4 regions of the Kitasatospora sp. NPDC048286 genome follow, and region 2 is predicted to be linked to each of the others. Evidence: riboswitches for the same ligand, from Rfam matches in the RefSeq annotation. Region 2 holds a riboswitch; each other region holds the start of a gene.
What was found. A riboswitch is a leader RNA that binds a small molecule or an ion and turns the genes downstream of it on or off. The one in region 2 is predicted to bind cobalamin.

Region 1 (4,207 bases), on a different contig from region 2:
GGCGCGAACCTCCCCCCGCCCGTCGCGGGCTCGGGCCGGATGGAGCCGCTCGATCTCGAAGTCCGAGGGTGGCTCACCACCGGGACCGACGTCGATGTACATGCGGACGCCCACCCGGCCCTGGAACGTCACATTGTGCGAGCGGTCCGTGGGGGTGTCCGTCTGTGCCCAGATGACGCCGTATCGCTCCCCGGCGGCGGCGTCCCCGGGCACCCGGATGGTGGCGCGTACTCGCACCGTTTCGGAGGCCGCCAGCTCAAGGTCCGCCGTGTCGAGTGACGTCCAGCCGGTCAGCTCGTTGGGGGTGCGCTCCGGCGCGAAGGTGAACTCACCCTTCGCGATGGTGGCCGCCGCGGCGTAGACGTTGACGTGCATCGGCGTGGACGACTCGTTGGTGACCTCCACCCGCCGCTCGATGGTCGAGCCGGGCGCGACGTGGTCGACGATGTAGGCGTGCGCCCTGGGATCCGCACGGCGGCTTTCCGGAGCGTCGAGCAGCTTGATACCGATGGTCTTCCCCGCGGCCGGGTCCCGGGGGGAGGACAACCCGGGTGCCGCATGCCCCGCTGCCGGCATCACCCCGGCCGCCTGTACGAGGGCCAGCGCCAGCAGCAGAACCCCGCACCGGCGCGCGCCCTTCATTCCATCAGGCAACGGACTGGGTCAGCGTTCCGGTGTAGATCCCGCCGACGGCGCTGGGGGGCACGTTGACGGAGATTGTCGGGTTCCAGGACGCGGTGTTGTCTCCGACACCGGCGCTCCCGGTGAGCACCGTCTGCGCGCTGTTGCTCAGCGTCACGTTCGTTGGAGTGGCGGTGATGGTACCGGTCGTCGTCACCGTCCCGACCGTGTAGGTGGCGTCGGTGGCGGCGATCGTCGTCACACCGTTTGTGAAGTCCGTCTCCGCTGCGGTCACCGTCCAGGAGGCCGAGGCGAGGGCGCGATCGTCGGTGACGGTACAGGGCCCGATCGGCGCGCTGATGACGGTGCCGGGCGCTCCCGAGCCGAGGTTGGCACTGGCCGGTACCGTCAGCGTCAACGCGCCGGACGTGACGGCGAACGTGACTGTGGTGCTGGGGTCGGCCGCCGCGACGGCGAGGCCCGGCTGGACCGCGACGAGAGTCACGGCTGCGGCCGCGATGGACATGATTCGTGCAAGCACAATTGCTCCCGAAGTAGCTGCCCGCCAACGGACACTGGCAGACGTGGCGTCAGGGAATCGGGCGCGGCCCTGTTCACGCAAGCCGACGCGCGCCACACTCCGCCACACGAATGACCCCGTTTCAGCCGGATCGAAGCCCAGCCCGCGACACGCGGGGTGCGGTGCGGGCCGTTCCGTACGGTCTCCTTCGACGGCCGCGGCTCGGCACGCCGGGACCGCCGCGCCCTCACCCCCCACCAAAGCCCGGAGCGCACGGCCGGCCGGGCCCGCTCGGTGGCACAGGTCAGCGGGCCTCAGGGCGGGCACAACGCGCAGACGGCGCCCTCTGGACTTACTAGGACGTCCAACTATATGGCCGACGGCAGGTCCGCGGTGTCAGGGAAGCCGGTGTGAGTCCGGCACGGTCCCGCCACTGTGACCGGGGAGTTCGTCCTCGTGAGGGACGGCCACTGGCAGCCAGCCGGGAAGGCCTGAGGGCGTGCGGTGATCCGGGAGTCAGGATACCGGCCGCGGGTGATCCGTGTTTTCCACGAGGATGGAGACGACACGCATGACTCCGGGCTGCTCCCGTTCCACTGCTCCTGGCTGTCCTGTGCCGACGACTGCCGGGGCCCAACCGCTCTGACGGATCGTCATGCCACCGCCACCGTGACGTCGCGCGGCCGCACCACCGTGCGCCCGCCCGTCGGCGGCGGCCTCCATTCCTCCTCTCCCCGACCCTGTCGAGAGTAGGAACCGATGGTCCGTGAACTGACCCACTTCGTCGGCGGCAAGCGCGTCGCCGGGACGTCCGGCCGCTTCGGCGACGTGTACGACCCCAACACCGGCCGGGTGCAGGCCCGGGTGCCGCTGGCCGACCGCGCCGAGGTCGAGGCGGTGATCGCCGACGCCGCGCAGGCCCAGCCCGCGTGGGCGGCCTGGAACCCGCAGCGGCGGGCGCGGGTGCTGCTGCGCTTCCTGCAACTGGTCGAGCAGGAGAAGGAGGAACTGGCCCGGCTGCTGTCCGCCGAGCACGGCAAGACCGTGGCCGACGCCCACGGCGACATCCAACGCGGCCTGGAGGTCGTGGAGTTCGCCGCCGGGATCCCGCACCTGCTGAAGGGCGAGTTCAGCGACAACGCCGGCACCGGCATCGACGTCTACTCGATGCGCCAGCCGCTCGGCGTCGTCGCCGGCATCACGCCGTTCAACTTCCCCGCGATGATCCCGCTCTGGAAGGCCGCACCCGCGCTGGCCTGCGGCAACGCCTTCGTCCTCAAGCCCTCCGAGCGCGACCCCTCGGTGCCGCTGCGACTGGCCGAGCTGTTCCTGGAGGCCGGGCTGCCGCCGGGCGTGCTCAACGTGGTCAACGGCGGCAAGGAGGCCGTGGACACCCTGCTGGGGGACCCGCGGGTCGAGGCGCTCGGTTTCGTCGGCTCCACGCCGATCGCCCAGTACGTGTACGCGACCGCCGCTGCGCACGGGAAGCGGGCGCAGTGCTTCGGCGGCGCCAAGAACCACATGATCGTGATGCCGGACGCCGACCTCGACCAGGCCGCCGACGCGCTGGTCGGCGCCGGCTACGGCTCGGCCGGGGAACGCTGCATGGCGATCTCGGTCGCCGTACCGGTGGGCGAGGAGACCGCGGACGCCCTGGTGGCGAAGCTGGTCGAGCGGATCGCCGGGCTCAAGGTCGGCCGCTCGGACGACCCGGCGGCGGACTTCGGCCCGCTGGTGGGCCGCGACGCGCTGGGCCGCGTCCGCGACCACCTGGACCTCGGCGTCCGGGAGGGCGCCGAACTCGTCGTGGACGGAAGGGACTTCCGCCTCCCCGGCCACGAGGACGGCTACTTCCTCGGCGCCTCCCTGTTCGACCGGGTCACCCCGGACATGCGGATCTACCAGGAGGAGATCTTCGGCCCGGTGCTCACCGTCGTCCGCGCCGCCGACTACGAGGAGGCGCTGCGGCTGCCCAGCGAGCACCAGTACGGCAACGGCGTGGCCATCTACACCCGGGACGGCGACACCGCCCGTGACTTCACCCGCCGGGTGAACACCGGCATGGTCGGCGTCAACGTGCCCATCCCGGTCCCGATCGCCTACCACACCTTCGGCGGCTGGAAGCGCTCCGCCTTCGGCGACCTCAACCAGCACGGGCCGGACTCGATCCGCTTCTACACCCGCACCCGCACCGTCACCTCGCGCTGGCCCTCCGGGGTCAAGGAGGGCGCGAGCTTCACCATGCCGACGATGAGCTGAGGCGGGCCGTGCACACGCAACTGACCGACGATCAACTCGCCATCGTCGAGACGACCCGGGCCTTCGCCCGCGAGCACCTCGCACCGAACGCCGTCGAGTGGGACCAGGCCAAGCACTTCCCGGTGGACGTGCTGCGCAAGGCGGCGGAGGTCGGCCTGGCCGGCGTCTACGTCGGCGAGGAGTCCGGCGGATCCGGGCTCACCCGCGCCGACGGCGTGCTCGTCTTCGAGGCGCTGGCGACCGGCTGCCCCTCGATCGCCGCCTACCTGTCCATCCACAACATGGTCGCCTGGATGATCGACCGCTACGGCGACGACGCCCAGCGCGCCCGGTGGCTGGCTGGTCTCTGCACGATGGAGACCCCCGCCAGCTACTGCCTCACCGAGCCGGGCGCCGGCTCGGACGCCGCCGCGCTCACCACCCGGGCCCGCCGGGACGGGGACGCCTGGGTGCTCGACGGCGTCAAGCAGTTCATCTCCGGCGCCGGCGCCTCCGAGGTCTACCTGGTGATGGCCCGCACCGGCGGCCCGGGGGCCGACGGGGTGTCCGCCTTCGTCGTCCGACGGAACGACCCCGGCGTCTCGTTCGGGCCGAACGAGCGGAAGATGGGCTGGAACGCCCAGCCCACCCGGCAGGTGCTCCTCGACGGGGTGCGCCTGCCCGCCGACCGCCTGCTCGGCGCGGAGGGCGAGGGCTTCCGGATCGCCATGAGCGGGCTGAACGGGGGCCGACTCGGCATCGCCGCCTGCTCGCTCGGCGGCGCGCAGGACGCCCTGGAGCGCGCCACCGGCTACCTGGCGGACCGCG
Region 2 (4,207 bases):
GCTCACCTCCGACGCCGCCCGGGCCTTCGCCGGGGTGAAGCTCAAGGACCTCGACGGCTCGGCCGTGCAGACGCTGACCGCCGGCTGGGTCAACCCGTGATCACCCGGGCCGCGGAGCCCACGAGGTGGAGGTAGCGGCCCGGGTCCGGGGGTGGGCGCCACGGGTCGCCGTGCCCACCCCCGCCGCCATACTGCTCCGTCAGCCGGCCAGTTCCGCGCGCAGCGTCCGGGCGGCGCCGACCAGGCTCTCCAGCGAGGCCCGGGTCTCCGGCCAGCCGCGGGTCTTCAGCCCGCAGTCCGGGTTGACCCAGAGCCGCTCCGCCGGGATCGCCGCCAGGCCGGCGCGCAGCAGGGAGACCGCCTCCGCGGTGCTGGGGACGCGCGGCGAGTGGATGTCCCAGACGCCAAAGCCCACCTCGCGCGGGTAGCCCGCCTCGGCGAGTTCGCCGGCCACCTCCATGTGGGAGCGGGCGGCCTCCAGCGAGATGACGTCCGCGTCGAGGTCGTCGATCGCGGTCATGATCGCGCCGAACTCGGCGTAGCACATGTGGGTGTGGATCTGGGTGTCGGCCCGCACCCCGGAGGTGGCCAGCCGGAAGGCCTCGGTGGCCCAGTCCAGGTACGCCGGGCGGGCGGCGGCCCGCAGCGGGAGGGTCTCGCGCAGGGCCGGCTCGTCCACCTGCACCACGGCCGCGCCCGCCGCCTCCAGGTCACCGACCTCGTCGCGCAGGGCGAGAGCGACCTGGCGGGCGGTGTCGGCGAGCGGCTGGTCGTCGCGGACGAAGGACCAGGCGAGCATGGTGACCGGGCCGGTGAGCATGCCCTTGACCGGGCGGTCGGTCAGGCTCTGCGCGTAGCCGAACCAGTCGGTGGTCATCGGGTGCGGGCGGGAGATGTCCCCGGCCAGCACCGGCGGGCGTACGTACCGGGTGCCGTACGACTGGACCCAGCCGTGCCGGGTGGCGAGGTAGCCGGTGAGCTGCTCCGCGAAGTACTGGACCATGTCGTTGCGTTCGGGCTCGCCGTGCACCAGGACGTCCAGGCCGGCCTTCTCCTGGTAGGCGATGACCTCGCGGACCTCGGCCTCCATCCGCTCCCGGTAGGCGGTCGCGTCGATCCGACCCGCCGTCAGATCTGCGCGTGCGGTGCGTAGTTCGGTGGTCTGCGGGAAGGAGCCGATGGTGGTGGTCGGCAGCAGCGGCAGGCCGAGCCGGGCGCGCTGGGCCTCGGCCCGCCGCGGGTAGGGCTGGGCCCGGCGGGTGTCGTCGGCGGTGACGGCGGCGGCCCGGGCGCGCACCGCCGGGTCGTGGGTGATCGGGGAGTTGGCGCGGGAGGCGAGGTCGGCGCGGTTGGCGGCGAGCTCGGCGGTGATCGCGCCGGTGCCCTCGCGCAGGCCGCGGGCGAGCAGCGCCGCCTCGCCGGCCTTCTGCTTGGCGAAGGCCAGCCAGCGGGCGATCTGCGGGTCCAACTCCCGTTCGGCGGCGGCGTCGAGCGGGACGTGCAGCAGTGAGCAGGACGGTGCGACGTCGACGGTGCCGGCGAGCCCGAGCAGGGTCGCCAGGGTGGCCAGCGACTTCTCCAGGTCGTTGATCCAGATGTTGCGCCCGTCGATCACCCCGGCGACCAGCCGCTTGCCGGGCAGGCCGCCGACGGCGGCGAGGTCCTCCAGATTGGCGGCGGCCGGGCCGGTGAAGTCCAGCGCCAGGCCCTCCACCGGGGCCTTGGCCAGCACCGACAGCGCCTCACCGAGCCGGTCGAAGTAGCTCGCGACCAGCAGCTTGGGCCGCTCGGTGAGGGCGCCGAGCTCGCGGTAGGCCCGGGCGGCGGCGTTCAGCTCGGCCGGGGTCCGGTCCTGGACCAGCGCGGGCTCGTCCAGCTGGACCCACTCGGCCCCCGCGGCCCTGAGCGCCGCGAGCAGCTCCGCGTAGACCGGCAGCAGCCGGTCCAGCAGGGTGATCGGCTGGAAGTCCTCGGCCACCCCGGGGGCCGGCTTGGCCAGCAGCAGGTAGGTCACCGGGCCGACCAGCACCGGACGGGCGGTGTGGCCGAGCGCGAGGGCCTCCTCGAACTCGCCGACCGCCTTGGCCGGGTTCGAGGCGAACACCGTGTCCGGCCCCAACTCCGGTACCAGGTAGTGGTAGTTGGTGTCGAACCACTTGGTCATCTCCAGCGGCGCGACGTCCTGGTTGCCGCGCGCCATCGCGAAGTACCCGACCAGCGGGTCGGCGTCGACCGCCTCCCGGTGCCGCGGCGGGATCGCGCCGACCGCCACGCTGGCGTCCAGCACGTGGTCGTAGAACGAGAAGTCACCGGTCGGGACCTCCCCGACCCCCGCCTCGGCGAGCTGGGCCCAGTTGGTCCGGCGCAGGTCGGCCGCGGTCGACAGCAGCGCCTCGGCCGTGACCGCGCCCTTCCAGTAGCCCTCGATCGCCTTCTTCAGTTCACGGTTACGACCCTGCCGGGGGTAGCCGTACGCGGTGGCCACGGACGCCGCGGCTGCGGACTTCGCTGTCAAGGGACTCTCCTTCGCGAGCCTGAATCCTCAAGTGCACCGGTGGTGGCACGAGGACGCGAAGGGATGACGAACCGGACGGACACCCGCACCCGTGCACGGCTCCGCCTGGTATGGTCGCCGACCCGCCCACGAGGTCACCGGATGGCCGCACGCGAACGGTCGCGTACGGGCAGTGGCAGGTCTTCGGACTCGCGGGCACGCCCACCCGGCCGAAACCGGGACGGACACCTACTGGCCGTCGCTTCCCAGACCCGTCCCGGGTCCAGTGCGTATGACGGCGGTCGTTCCCACTCACCGCTGCGGGGCAGTCCCGGATTCCCACCGGGTTCCCTCTTGCGACACCCCGCCTGGCGGACGGGGCGAACCAGCTGCGTCGCCAGCTTAGGGGCAAAGCGTCGCCGTCGAGGCGGAAATCTCGAAAGCCGTCTGCATGGTGAGACGCCCCGGCCGCGGGCGGCTACTCGACCGACTCGTGCTCCGGCCCGTTGCGGTCGGCGCGCTGCTCGTCGCAGGCGCCCTCCGGGACCAGCTCCGGTACCGGGTGGGGCCTGCCGTCCGAGTCGACCGCCACGAAGACCAGCTCCGCCGTCGCCACCCGGGTCACCGGCCCGGCGAGGTTCCACCGCTCCGAGGTCACCTCCACCGACACGTCCATCGAGGTCCGCCCGACGCGGCCGACCCGGGCGCGGACGGTGAGGAGGTCTCCCGCCCGGACGGGCGCGAGGAACGACATCCCCCGGACCGAGACGGTGACCGCGGGAACACCGGCGTGCCGACCCGCGGCGGCGGCAGCCGCGTCGTCGATCAGCTTCATCATCACGCCGCCGTGCACCGAACCGTAGAGGTTGGTGTCGTGGTCGCTCATGATGTGGGCGAGGGTGACCGCCGAGTCGGCCGGGGTGCGGGAGAGGACAGCGGGACTGGTCACAGCGACGGCCCGCCCGTCATGGCGCCGTGGAAATCGTGGTCGGCGTTCCGCTGCACGGAACTCTCCTTCGTGAGGTCGCGCACCTCGGGCACGCCGAGGAGCGGGCAGCCGTCCGTATGCGGCCCACCCGCACCATCGGCCCGCCCTCGGGGTCGTGGTGGGCCGCGGGCCACCACGGCACGCGGGCAGCGGCGGGTCTTCGGACTCGTGGGCGCGCCCTCCCGGCCGAACCGGGACGGACACCCACCGGTCGTCGCTCCCCGGACCCGTTGCCGGGCCCGGCGCACAGGACGGCGGTCGTTGCCGCTCGCCGCTGCGGGCGGTCCCGGACTCCCGCCGGGTTCCCTCGTGACGACACCCCGCCCGGCGGGCGGGGCGAACCAGCTGCCCCGCCAGCTTACGTCCATCCGCGCAGCTCACAGCCACCGCCCACCGCTTCGGTCGGCCACGTACGGCCCCCGGGCCCGTACGCCGGGGCGGACGGCAGAATGTCCCCCATGCGGCACATCTTCGTCATCGGCATCGGTGCGGGCGACCCGGACCACCTCACCCTGCAAGCGGTCAAGGCGATCGGTCGTACCGACGTCTTCTTCATCCTCGACAAGAGCGAGGAACGGCAGGACCTGATCGCGCTGCGCCGCCGGATGCTGGCCGAGCACGGACGGCCCGGGCACCGCGTGGTCGAGGTGCCGGACGCCGAGCGGGACCGCACGACCCCGGCGTACGCGGCCGCCGTGGACGACTGGCGCGTCCGCCGCGCCGAC
Region 3 (4,207 bases), on a different contig from region 2:
GGCGACCGAGCCGAGCGTCCACTCCATGACACCGCGCGCCGCGTTGCGGTCCCCGAGGACCATCACGACGAACGAGGTGTACGCCCCGCACATCTGTCCCACCGCGATGCCGGCGAGCACGGTCCGGGCGGTCGGTAGCGACCGGGTGCGCGCGCCGGCCAGTGCCAGGACGACGACGGCGGCGAGCAGGGCACCGGCGAAGGCCGCCGTCGCCACCGCACCGGTGCCCACGACGCCGGACACGCCGGCGCCGAGGACGATCACGGTGACCGCGCCGGCGGCGGCTCCGTCCGAGATCCCGAGCAGGAAGGGATCGGCCAGGTCGTTCCCGGTCAGCGTCTGCAACACCGCACCGCAGACCGCGAGGCCGGCGCCGGTGGCAGCCGCTCCCAGAACCCGGGGGAGCCGCAGTTGCCAGACGATCTGATCGTCCAGCAGCGTGACGTTCGGGTCGCCCAGCCCGAGACGGCGCACCACGACGTCGATCACGGTGTGGACCGGCTCGTGTTGCGAGCCCACGGCCAGGCCGAGGAGCACGGTGGTCAGCAGCAGGGCCACACCGATGGCCAGCGCCGCCGTCGCGCGGCCCGGACCGGAGGACCGCACGACGGGGTGGGGCGCGGTGGTCATGAACCCGGGTGCAGCCGGCCCAGCCCCGCGGACACCCGGGCGGCACCGTCGGCGAGCAGCACGCCGGGAGTCGACTCCGAGAACGGCACCACCACGAAGGCCTTGCGCTGCACGGCGCCGAGCTTGCTCAGCACCGGGTCGTTCTCCAAGTAGTCGATCTTGGACTGGGCGGTGTCCCAGCCTGCGTCCGCGAGCACGATGGCGTCCGGGTCCGCCGCGACGACCTTCTCCCAGCTCACGTTCTGCCAGCCACCGGGCAGGTCCCCGAAGACGTTGCGGGCGCCCACGGCATCGAGTACGAGTTGAGGTCCGCCGTGGCCGGCACCGACGAACGGCGTCTTGGTGTCCGAGTCGTACCACAGGACCTTCAGGCCCTTGCCCGCGGCCGTCGCGGTGAACCGGGCAAGCTGCTGCTCCTGCTGCTGCTGGATCGCGACGGCCCGCTCCGGGACACCGAAGACCTTGGCGACGTCGTTCAGTTCGCCCCACATCGCCTGCCAGGTCGTCGGCGGTACCTTGCTCTTGTCCGAGCAGCCGAACGGGGACACGTACGACGGGATGCCCTGGTTGCGCAGTTCCTCCCGGCTGCCCGCGACCTTGTCGGTGAACGCGCTGGCGTAGGAGGCGTACAGGAAGTCGGGACGGGCCGCGAGGAGCTTCTCCTTCGTCGGGTACTCCTTGGAGAGCACCGGGACGGAGTCGTAGGCCGCCTTCCACTTCTCCGGGACGGAGTCGTCGAGGTAGGCGGTACCGGCCATGCGGGACTGCAGGCCGAGGGCCAGGGCCACCTCGGTGGCACCCTGGTTGAGGGTCACCAGCCGCTCGGGCGGCGCGCCGACCGTCACGGTGGTCCCGCAGTTGTCCACGCCGACCGGCGCGGCACTCCCGGCCGTCCCGCCGGACGCGACGGGAGCCGGGGCGCCCGCGCAGGCGCCGAGCATGCCGGTGAACAGGACGGCCGCGACCGCCCGGCCGACACGTATCGGCCCTCTGGGACGTGCGGAATGTACGGAATGTGCGGAACGTATGGATCGAAACGGGTACGGCAGACCGCTGGGCACGTGTTCTCCAAAACCCTCGTGGAACATGTCGCGCCGTGGCCGGTCTCCTGGCTTCCGCATCGACGCGCCGCGGCCGACCTTCCCAAGCGGCTCTTCCAGCCCGCCCAGTGGCCCTGACCGGCGGCAGAGCCGGTCAGCGAGGGCCGCGGAACTCCGCGGCAACAGTGGCGAGGGCCGCACCGGAATTCGACCGGTTTCCCGAACACCACGGCGCTGGCAACATATCAGGGCTCGCGATCCCGCCGGCGAGCGGCCGGGCACCGCAGGGCGCGGACGGGGGAGCCGCGACGACCTGCGGATTCCCGCCGACGCAGCGCGGGCGGGGCCGCGCCGCGGTGGCGGTGGTTCATCGGGCGGTCGGCGCCTGGCAGGTGAGGTCGCCCCCCGGGAGCTTGCCCGTGGTCAGGTAGCGCGTGGCGGACTCGTCCGCGCAGGACCCCCTGCCGTAGACGCCGTGCCCCTCTCCTCCCAGGACGGTGATCATCCGGGAGCCGCGCAGGGACCGGTGCATGCCCTGGGCGGCGGTCAGGGGCGTCTGGGAGTCCCACTCGTTCTGCAGGATCAGCGCTTGGACGTCGTTGTCCACCGTGGTCGGGGCTTCGGCGCCGGGCTTCCAGAAGGCGCACGGCTTGATGCCGTACGCGAAGTCCCCGTACAGCGGGTACCGGGCCCTGCCGCGCACGGTGTCGCGCCGGTACTGCCCGGGGTCACGCGGCCACGATGCGGCGGTGTCGCCGCACATGACCGCCCAGAGGCCCGCGAGCTCGTTCTCCGGGGGGAGTTCGGGGGCGGGCGCCGGCGCGGCGGGCTTGTCGTCCTCGGCGGCCTTCTTCAGTTCGGCGATCCAGTCGGCGGCCTTCCGCTCCGTGAAGAAGATGTCGCGCACGGCGCGGATGTCGTCGCCGGTGAGGGGGCCGTCGCCGGTGTCGACGGGCTTGCGATCCGCCCGGGCGACGATGTCCCAGAAGGTGTTGCGGACTTCGGCCGGGGTTCGGCCCAGGTGGTACGTGGTGTCCCGCCCCGCGGTCCACTCGCTCCACCGCGTGAAGGCGGGCTCGGTCGCCTGCGCCATCTGCTGGAAGGTGCCCCGCCCGTACTGGGTGGGGTCGACCGCGCTGTCCAGCACGAACCGGTCGGCCCGCTGGGGGAACATCTGCAGGTAGACGGCGCCGAGATAGGTGCCGTAAGAGCCCCCGTAGTAGGAGATCCTCTTCTCGCCCAGGACGGTGCGGATGAGGTCCATGTCGCGGGCGGTGTTGCGGGTGGTGATGTGACGCAGCTTGTCGCCTTCCGCGGCGGCGCACTTGTCGGCCACTGTTCGCGCCCACCGCACGTCCTTCGCGAAGGTCTCGGCGTGGTATGGGCGGTCGATGTTCAGCTCGTCGGGCGTCAGACCGCAGCTGACGGGGGAGCTCTGCCCGATGCCCCTCGGATCGAAGCCGACGAGGTCGTACCGGTCCTTCACCTCCTGGGGGATGACCGGCTCCATGGCGACCGGCAGACCCAGACCCGACGCGCCGGGACCGCCGGGGTTGAACAGCAGCACGCCGCGGCGTTGTTGCGCACTGCTCGCCTTCAACCGGTTCACCACGACGTCGAGCTTCTCGCCGTCGGGGTTGCCGTAGTCCAGTGGCACCTTGACGGTCGCGCACTGGAAAGCGGCCGGCGTGTGCTCGTCGCAGTGCCCCCAGCGGAGCGTCTGCTGGGTGTACGGCCGCATCGGGTCCTCGGCGACGGTGCCGGACGTGGCGGAGGCCGTCGCCGGTGTCAGCGTCGCGGCCAGAACCACCGCAGCTCCGACGGTCACGAGAGAGGATATGGGTGTGTTTCGCATCGTCATGCTGATCCTTCGAATGATCGGATGATGAGCTCTCCGCGTCTCCGCGTCTTCGCTGAGGCCGACGAGCCCGGGAACGGGAGTGGGGGCCGGTCAACGCCCGGCGAGGAATCGGTGGGCCGGGCAGGACACGATCATGGCTTTCGGGTGACGGTCACACATCACGCGAAGTAGGGAAGGGTTCCTCCCCCGATCGGGGGAGGAACCCGGCGTGCTGAGGCCCTCGCGCAGGTGAGATCGGCCGGGCGCCGTCCCGCATCGCCCGCCGTGCGTCACCGCCGCCCGTACCGGTGGCCGAAAGCGAACGGCAGGATGCCGGGCAGACGGGGGCTGTGGAATGTTCGTGGCCATGGACGATCAGTGGCCGTCGGGCCGGTTCGAGTTGCGGTTGATGGAGTACGAGGTCCGGAGGGAGCTGGTGGTCGGCGGAACGGCCGCGGGGCTGCCGGTGACGCTGTCGCCCGACCGGGGCGTCGACGAGCAGCAGCGCTGGTACGCGGACCGGTACTCCTCGCGGCAGGCGCGGATCCGGCACGCGGCGAGCGGGCTGTGCCTGACGGCGGAGAGCGATGCGACCGGGGCGCGGTTGCGGCTGGAGCCCGCCCGCCGGGAGGGCGAGGAGGGTTGGGGGCTGCAGCTGTGGACGGTGGAGCGGCGGATGTTCGGCGAGACACTGGAC
Region 4 (4,207 bases), on a different contig from region 2:
GGGCTGCGCGCCGTCGCCGGGGCCGGGTTCACCGCCACGCCGCCGGCCCCGACCACCGCGGGCGAACCCACCTGGGCCGCCACCACCGGCTTCACCGCCGGCACCGCCGCCAGGCTCGCCCTGGTCGTCGACGACGGCACCGGCACGCCCAAGGTCTGCGCCGTCACCCTCACCCCGACCGGCACCACCGCGACCCTCGGTGACGTCCTCGACGCGGCAGGCAGCGCCACCCCGGGCGGCTGCGTCACCTCCGTCACGCCGTCCACCGGCGGCGGCACCGTCACCGCGCTCAACGGCACGGCCAACAGCGGCTCGTTCACCTGGCAGGTCAGCCTGGACGGCGGCGCCGTGACCGGCGCCACCCGGGCCACCACGGTCCACCTCGGCGACACCGTCTCGCTGCGCTACGGCAGCTGACCGCACGGCGCCGGAGGGGAGCCGACCACGGGTCGCCTCCCCTCCGGCGGGGCAGAACCATGACGGCCCGACGGATCCGCCGCCGGACCACAGGACAGGGGGAACGGATGCCGACGGGTGTTTCCGGATGGGTGGCAGGCGGCTACGTGGCCTTGGTCGGCGGGCTGGCCGTCCTGGGCGGGCTGACGGAGAACGGGCGCTACTACCTCGCGTCGATCGTCCTCACCCTTCCCGTCGGCCTCGTCGCGCTGGCCGCCCTCTACCTCGCACGAGGGGTGCTGACCGGCATCGGCGGACTGTTCACCGAGACCACACTGCCGAACGGCGAGGAACCCGGCTGGCTGACCACGGCCGGCATCGTGGCCAACACGCTGCTGTTCACCGTGGCGGCCGTCGCCACCGTGCTGCTGGTCGAGCGCTTCGTCCGCCGCCGGAGGGTGGCGCACGGCAGGTGAACCCGGGCACGCGGTGCCCCGGCCCCCACGTGGCAGGGGCCGGGGCACCGGCGTCGCGTCGGACGTCAGGGCGCCGTGATGCCCGGCTGGGCGCCGGCGCCGAAGGACCAGCCCTCGACGTCACCCGGCGCCGGGTTGTAGCTGCCCGCGCCCAGGCTGCTGTACGACCAGGGGCCGCCGTGCTGGGCGTGCCAGTACGACCAGTAGGCGCTGCCGGTCGGGTTGGTGCAGGTCGTCGGCAGCGCGTTGATCGTGCAGACGAAGCCCGGGTAGCGCGGGTGGAAGGCGTACGAGAACCCGGCGCCGGTCAGCGCGGCCAGGCCGCTGGCGGGGTCCCCGGGCGCGCAGCCGGTCTGGATGCCGCCGCCGACGGCGGTGAAGTCGACCACGACGGTGACGCCGGTGGTGCCGCTGCAGGCGGCGGCCCGGGCCTGCGGGGCCTGGGCGGCGGAGACGCCGAGCAGGCCGGCGGTGAGAGCCGCGGCGGCGGCGATCGAGCCGAGCGTGCGGCGGGCGGGGCGGGATGCGGTGACGGTGTCGGTCATCGGTGAACTCCTCGCAGTCTCGGGCTCGTTCAGCGGGTGGCCGGTGCCGGGCAGGCCAGGGTGGGGGAGTCGGGACGCGCGCCGGCGGCGGAGAGCGTCGACAGCGGGGTGCCGGCGAGGCCGAGGACGGCCTGCGCGGTGGCCCGGGTGCCGCTGGCCGCGTTGAAACCGGTCGCGTCGTAGGCGACCGCGCCCCGCACCACCGGATCGGCGGAGCAGCCCTGCTGGAACTTGACCAGCCGGCTCCAGCCCTTGAGGCCGGTGCCGAAGCGCCCGCCGGAGAGCAGGGCCTGGGTGGCCAGGCCGGTGGTGTTGGCGTTGGAGGTGGTGGCCCCCGCGGCCGCGAAGCCGCCGTCGGCGTTCTGGTGGGCGGCCAGCCAGTCGAGGCCGGTGTTCGCCTTGGCGGTGCGGCCGGTGGCGGCGAGGGCCTGCACGGCGAGGGCGGTGGCGTCCGGGTCACCGGCGCAGGTGGGTTGGCCGAAGGAGATGGGGAAGCCGCCGTCCGCGCACTGGCTGTTCGCGAGGAAGTCCACGGCCGCCGTCGGGGCGTCACCGGAGGTGCGGTGCAGGGCGATCAGGGCCAGCGACTGGCCGAAGGCGTTGCTGTAGTCGCCCCACTGGGAGCGGTCGGAGAAGCGCCCCTCCGCGGTCTGGAGCGAGCGCAGCCGCGAGGGCAGGTCGACGCCGCCGAAGCTCGCGGGGTTCGCGCCGCGCACCTCGACGGCGAGCAGCAGCTTGGCGGTCGCGCCCGCGTACGCCTCGGTCGTGCCGTCGCCCAGGTAGCCGGAGAGGATCTCGGGCTTCGCCAGCCAGGCGGTCGCCTTGGCGGCGGCCTCGTCGGAGCTGCGCGAGGCCGCGAAGGCCAGCACGGCGTCGATGGTCAGGCCCTGGTCGGGGTAGGCGGTGCCGTTGAAGACGGACTCGAAGTGGTCCCCGTCGACGAGTTGGCGGGCCAGCCAGCCGGCCGCCGCGGCGTCGGGAAGGACGGTCCTGGACGAGGCCGTGTCGGCGTGGGCGGCGGTGGCGGTGGCGGTGGCGGGGAGCGCGGTGGCGAGCGCCAGGGCGGGTATCGCGAGCAGACCGAGAGTGCGGCGGAGCGTGGGCATGGGTGCCTTTCCGGGCCTGGACGCAGGGGCCCGGAGGACAGCGGCACGGTGCCGGGGCAGCCCTCGGAGCTCCGGCCCGCAGACCACGACGGGAGGAGGGGACGACACGCCTCCGCCGACGGGTACTCGGGCTCGCCGCCGACATGGCGTCGACGGCCTACCGTTGCGGGTCAGCGCCGGATTCGGACCGGACTTCCCCCATCGGCGGAGTCAGAACATGACGGCTCATCATGGCGAAACGGGAAAGATCCGGTCAAGGGATCGTGCGTCACAGCACGGTGTTCGAAGCCTCCCGCGACGCTGCTCCGGTAGGTCCTGAGCCGACGGGCGGTGCGCCACCCCGTCGAGGGGGGCGCACCGCGCGGGCCGTCAGCGGTTGCGGAACTCCGGCGGGCGCTTCTCGGTGAAGGCGGCCATGCCCTCCTTCTGGTCCGCCGTGGCGAAGGTGGCGTGGAAGAGCCGGCGCTCGAAGCGGACGCCTTCGGCGAGGGTGGTCTCGTACGAGCGGTCGACGCTTTCCTTGAGCATGATCGCCGCCGGGGCGGACATCGCCGCGATGGTTTCGGCGGTGGCCAGCGCCTCGGTGAGCAGCTGGTCGGCCGGGACGATCCGGGAGACCAGGCCGGCCCGCTCGGCCTCCTCGGCGCCCATCATCCGGCCGGTCAGGCACAGTTCCATGGCCTTGGCCTTGCCGACCGCGCGGGTCAGTCGCTGCGAGCCGCCGATGCCGGGGTAGGTCATGCGGTGCCCTTCCCGAGGGTGGTGATGATGGCGGAGAAGTCCAGCCCGGCGCCGTCGGCCGCCGCGAAGTCGGCGTACAACTGCGCTGCCCTGCGCCCGAGTTCGGTGGGCAGGCCGGCGGATTCGGCCGCCCCGGCGGCCAGTCCGAGGTCCTTGGCCATCAGGGCGGCGGCGAACCCGGCCGCGTAGTCGCGGTTCGCCGGGCTGGTGGGGACGGGCCCGGGGACGGGGCAGTTGGACGTGAGCGCCCAGCACTGCCCGGAGGCGGCGGAGGCCACGTCGAACAGCGCCTCGTGGCTGAGCCCGAGGCTCTCCCCGAGGACGAAGGCCTCGCTGACCGCGATCATCGAGACGCCCAGGATCATGTTGTTGCAGATCTTCGCGGCCTGCCCCGACCCGGAGGCGCCGCAGTGCACGACCCGGCGGCCCATCGCGGCCAGCAACGGTTCGGCCTCGCCGAAGTCGGCGTCCTCCGCGCCGACCATGAAGGTCAGGCTCGCGGCCTCGGCGCCGGGCACACCACCGGACACCGGCGCGTCGACGGCCCGGTGCCCGGTCGTGCGGGCCAGGTCGGCGGCGATCCGGGCGTCCCCGACGGCGATGGTGGAGCAGTCCACGAACAGCGCCTCGCGCGCGGCGGCGGTCAGGCCCTCGTAGGCCCCCAGCACGTGCCGGCCGGTCGGCAGCATGGTGATGACCACCTCGGCCCCGGCCACCGCCCGCTCCGCCGACTCGGCGACGGCGATCCCGTGGCCCGCCGCCCGCTCACGGGCGTCCGCCGCGAGGTCGTAGCCGGTCACCCGGTGGCCGGCCTTGACGAGGTTGGCGGCCATCGGGCCGCCCATGTTGCCCAGTCCGATGAATCCGATGTCGAGGGTCACCAGCGCTCCAGGGGTGTGGTGGCGGCGAGGCCGAGTTCGCGCTCGCCGAGCGGGGCGAAGTA

Region 1: it holds a riboswitch for cobalamin, as region 2 does, so the genes downstream of both, ACGF13_RS20460 (CoA-acylating methylmalonate-semialdehyde dehydrogenase) here and metE (5-methyltetrahydropteroyltriglutamate--homocysteine S-methyltransferase) in region 2, are expected to answer to the same signal.
Region 3: it holds a riboswitch for cobalamin, as region 2 does, so the genes downstream of both, ACGF13_RS38120 (ABC transporter substrate-binding protein) here and metE (5-methyltetrahydropteroyltriglutamate--homocysteine S-methyltransferase) in region 2, are expected to answer to the same signal.
Region 4: it holds a riboswitch for cobalamin, as region 2 does, so the genes downstream of both, ACGF13_RS20485 (prenyltransferase/squalene oxidase repeat-containing protein) here and metE (5-methyltetrahydropteroyltriglutamate--homocysteine S-methyltransferase) in region 2, are expected to answer to the same signal.

The regions. Positions count from the first base shown of each region.
Region 1 covers NZ_JBICZE010000008.1:71,206-75,412, forward strand. Annotated here, with positions in the region: gene ACGF13_RS20450 (peptidase) at 1-642, opposite strand, end outside; gene ACGF13_RS20455 (hypothetical protein) at 647-1,147, opposite strand; cobalamin riboswitch at 1,498-1,689, shown strand; gene ACGF13_RS20460 (CoA-acylating methylmalonate-semialdehyde dehydrogenase) at 1,901-3,400, shown strand; gene ACGF13_RS20465 (acyl-CoA dehydrogenase family protein) at 3,409-4,207, shown strand, end outside.
Region 2 covers NZ_JBICZE010000007.1:405,750-409,956, forward strand. Annotated here, with positions in the region: gene ACGF13_RS19880 (SDR family oxidoreductase) at 1-100, shown strand, start outside; gene metE (5-methyltetrahydropteroyltriglutamate--homocysteine S-methyltransferase) at 200-2,515, opposite strand; cobalamin riboswitch at 2,672-2,899, opposite strand; gene ACGF13_RS19890 (acyl-CoA thioesterase) at 2,973-3,443, opposite strand; gene cobF (precorrin-6A synthase (deacetylating)) at 3,941-4,207, shown strand, end outside.
Region 3 covers NZ_JBICZE010000025.1:52,935-57,141, reverse strand. Annotated here, with positions in the region: gene ACGF13_RS38125 (FecCD family ABC transporter permease) at 1-630, opposite strand, end outside; gene ACGF13_RS38120 (ABC transporter substrate-binding protein) at 627-1,571, opposite strand; cobalamin riboswitch at 1,711-1,916, opposite strand; gene ACGF13_RS38115 (alpha/beta hydrolase) at 2,038-3,525, opposite strand; gene ACGF13_RS38110 (hypothetical protein) at 3,878-4,207, shown strand, end outside.
Region 4 covers NZ_JBICZE010000008.1:76,764-80,970, reverse strand. Annotated here, with positions in the region: gene ACGF13_RS20500 (hypothetical protein) at 1-417, shown strand, start outside; gene ACGF13_RS20495 (hypothetical protein) at 525-872, shown strand; gene ACGF13_RS20490 (flagellar hook-length control protein FliK) at 938-1,417, opposite strand; gene ACGF13_RS20485 (prenyltransferase/squalene oxidase repeat-containing protein) at 1,447-2,523, opposite strand; cobalamin riboswitch at 2,623-2,763, opposite strand; partial or broken gene ACGF13_RS20480 (enoyl-CoA hydratase-related protein) at 2,893-3,255, opposite strand; gene mmsB (3-hydroxyisobutyrate dehydrogenase) at 3,261-4,145, opposite strand; gene ACGF13_RS20470 (enoyl-CoA hydratase/isomerase family protein) at 4,142-4,207, opposite strand, start outside.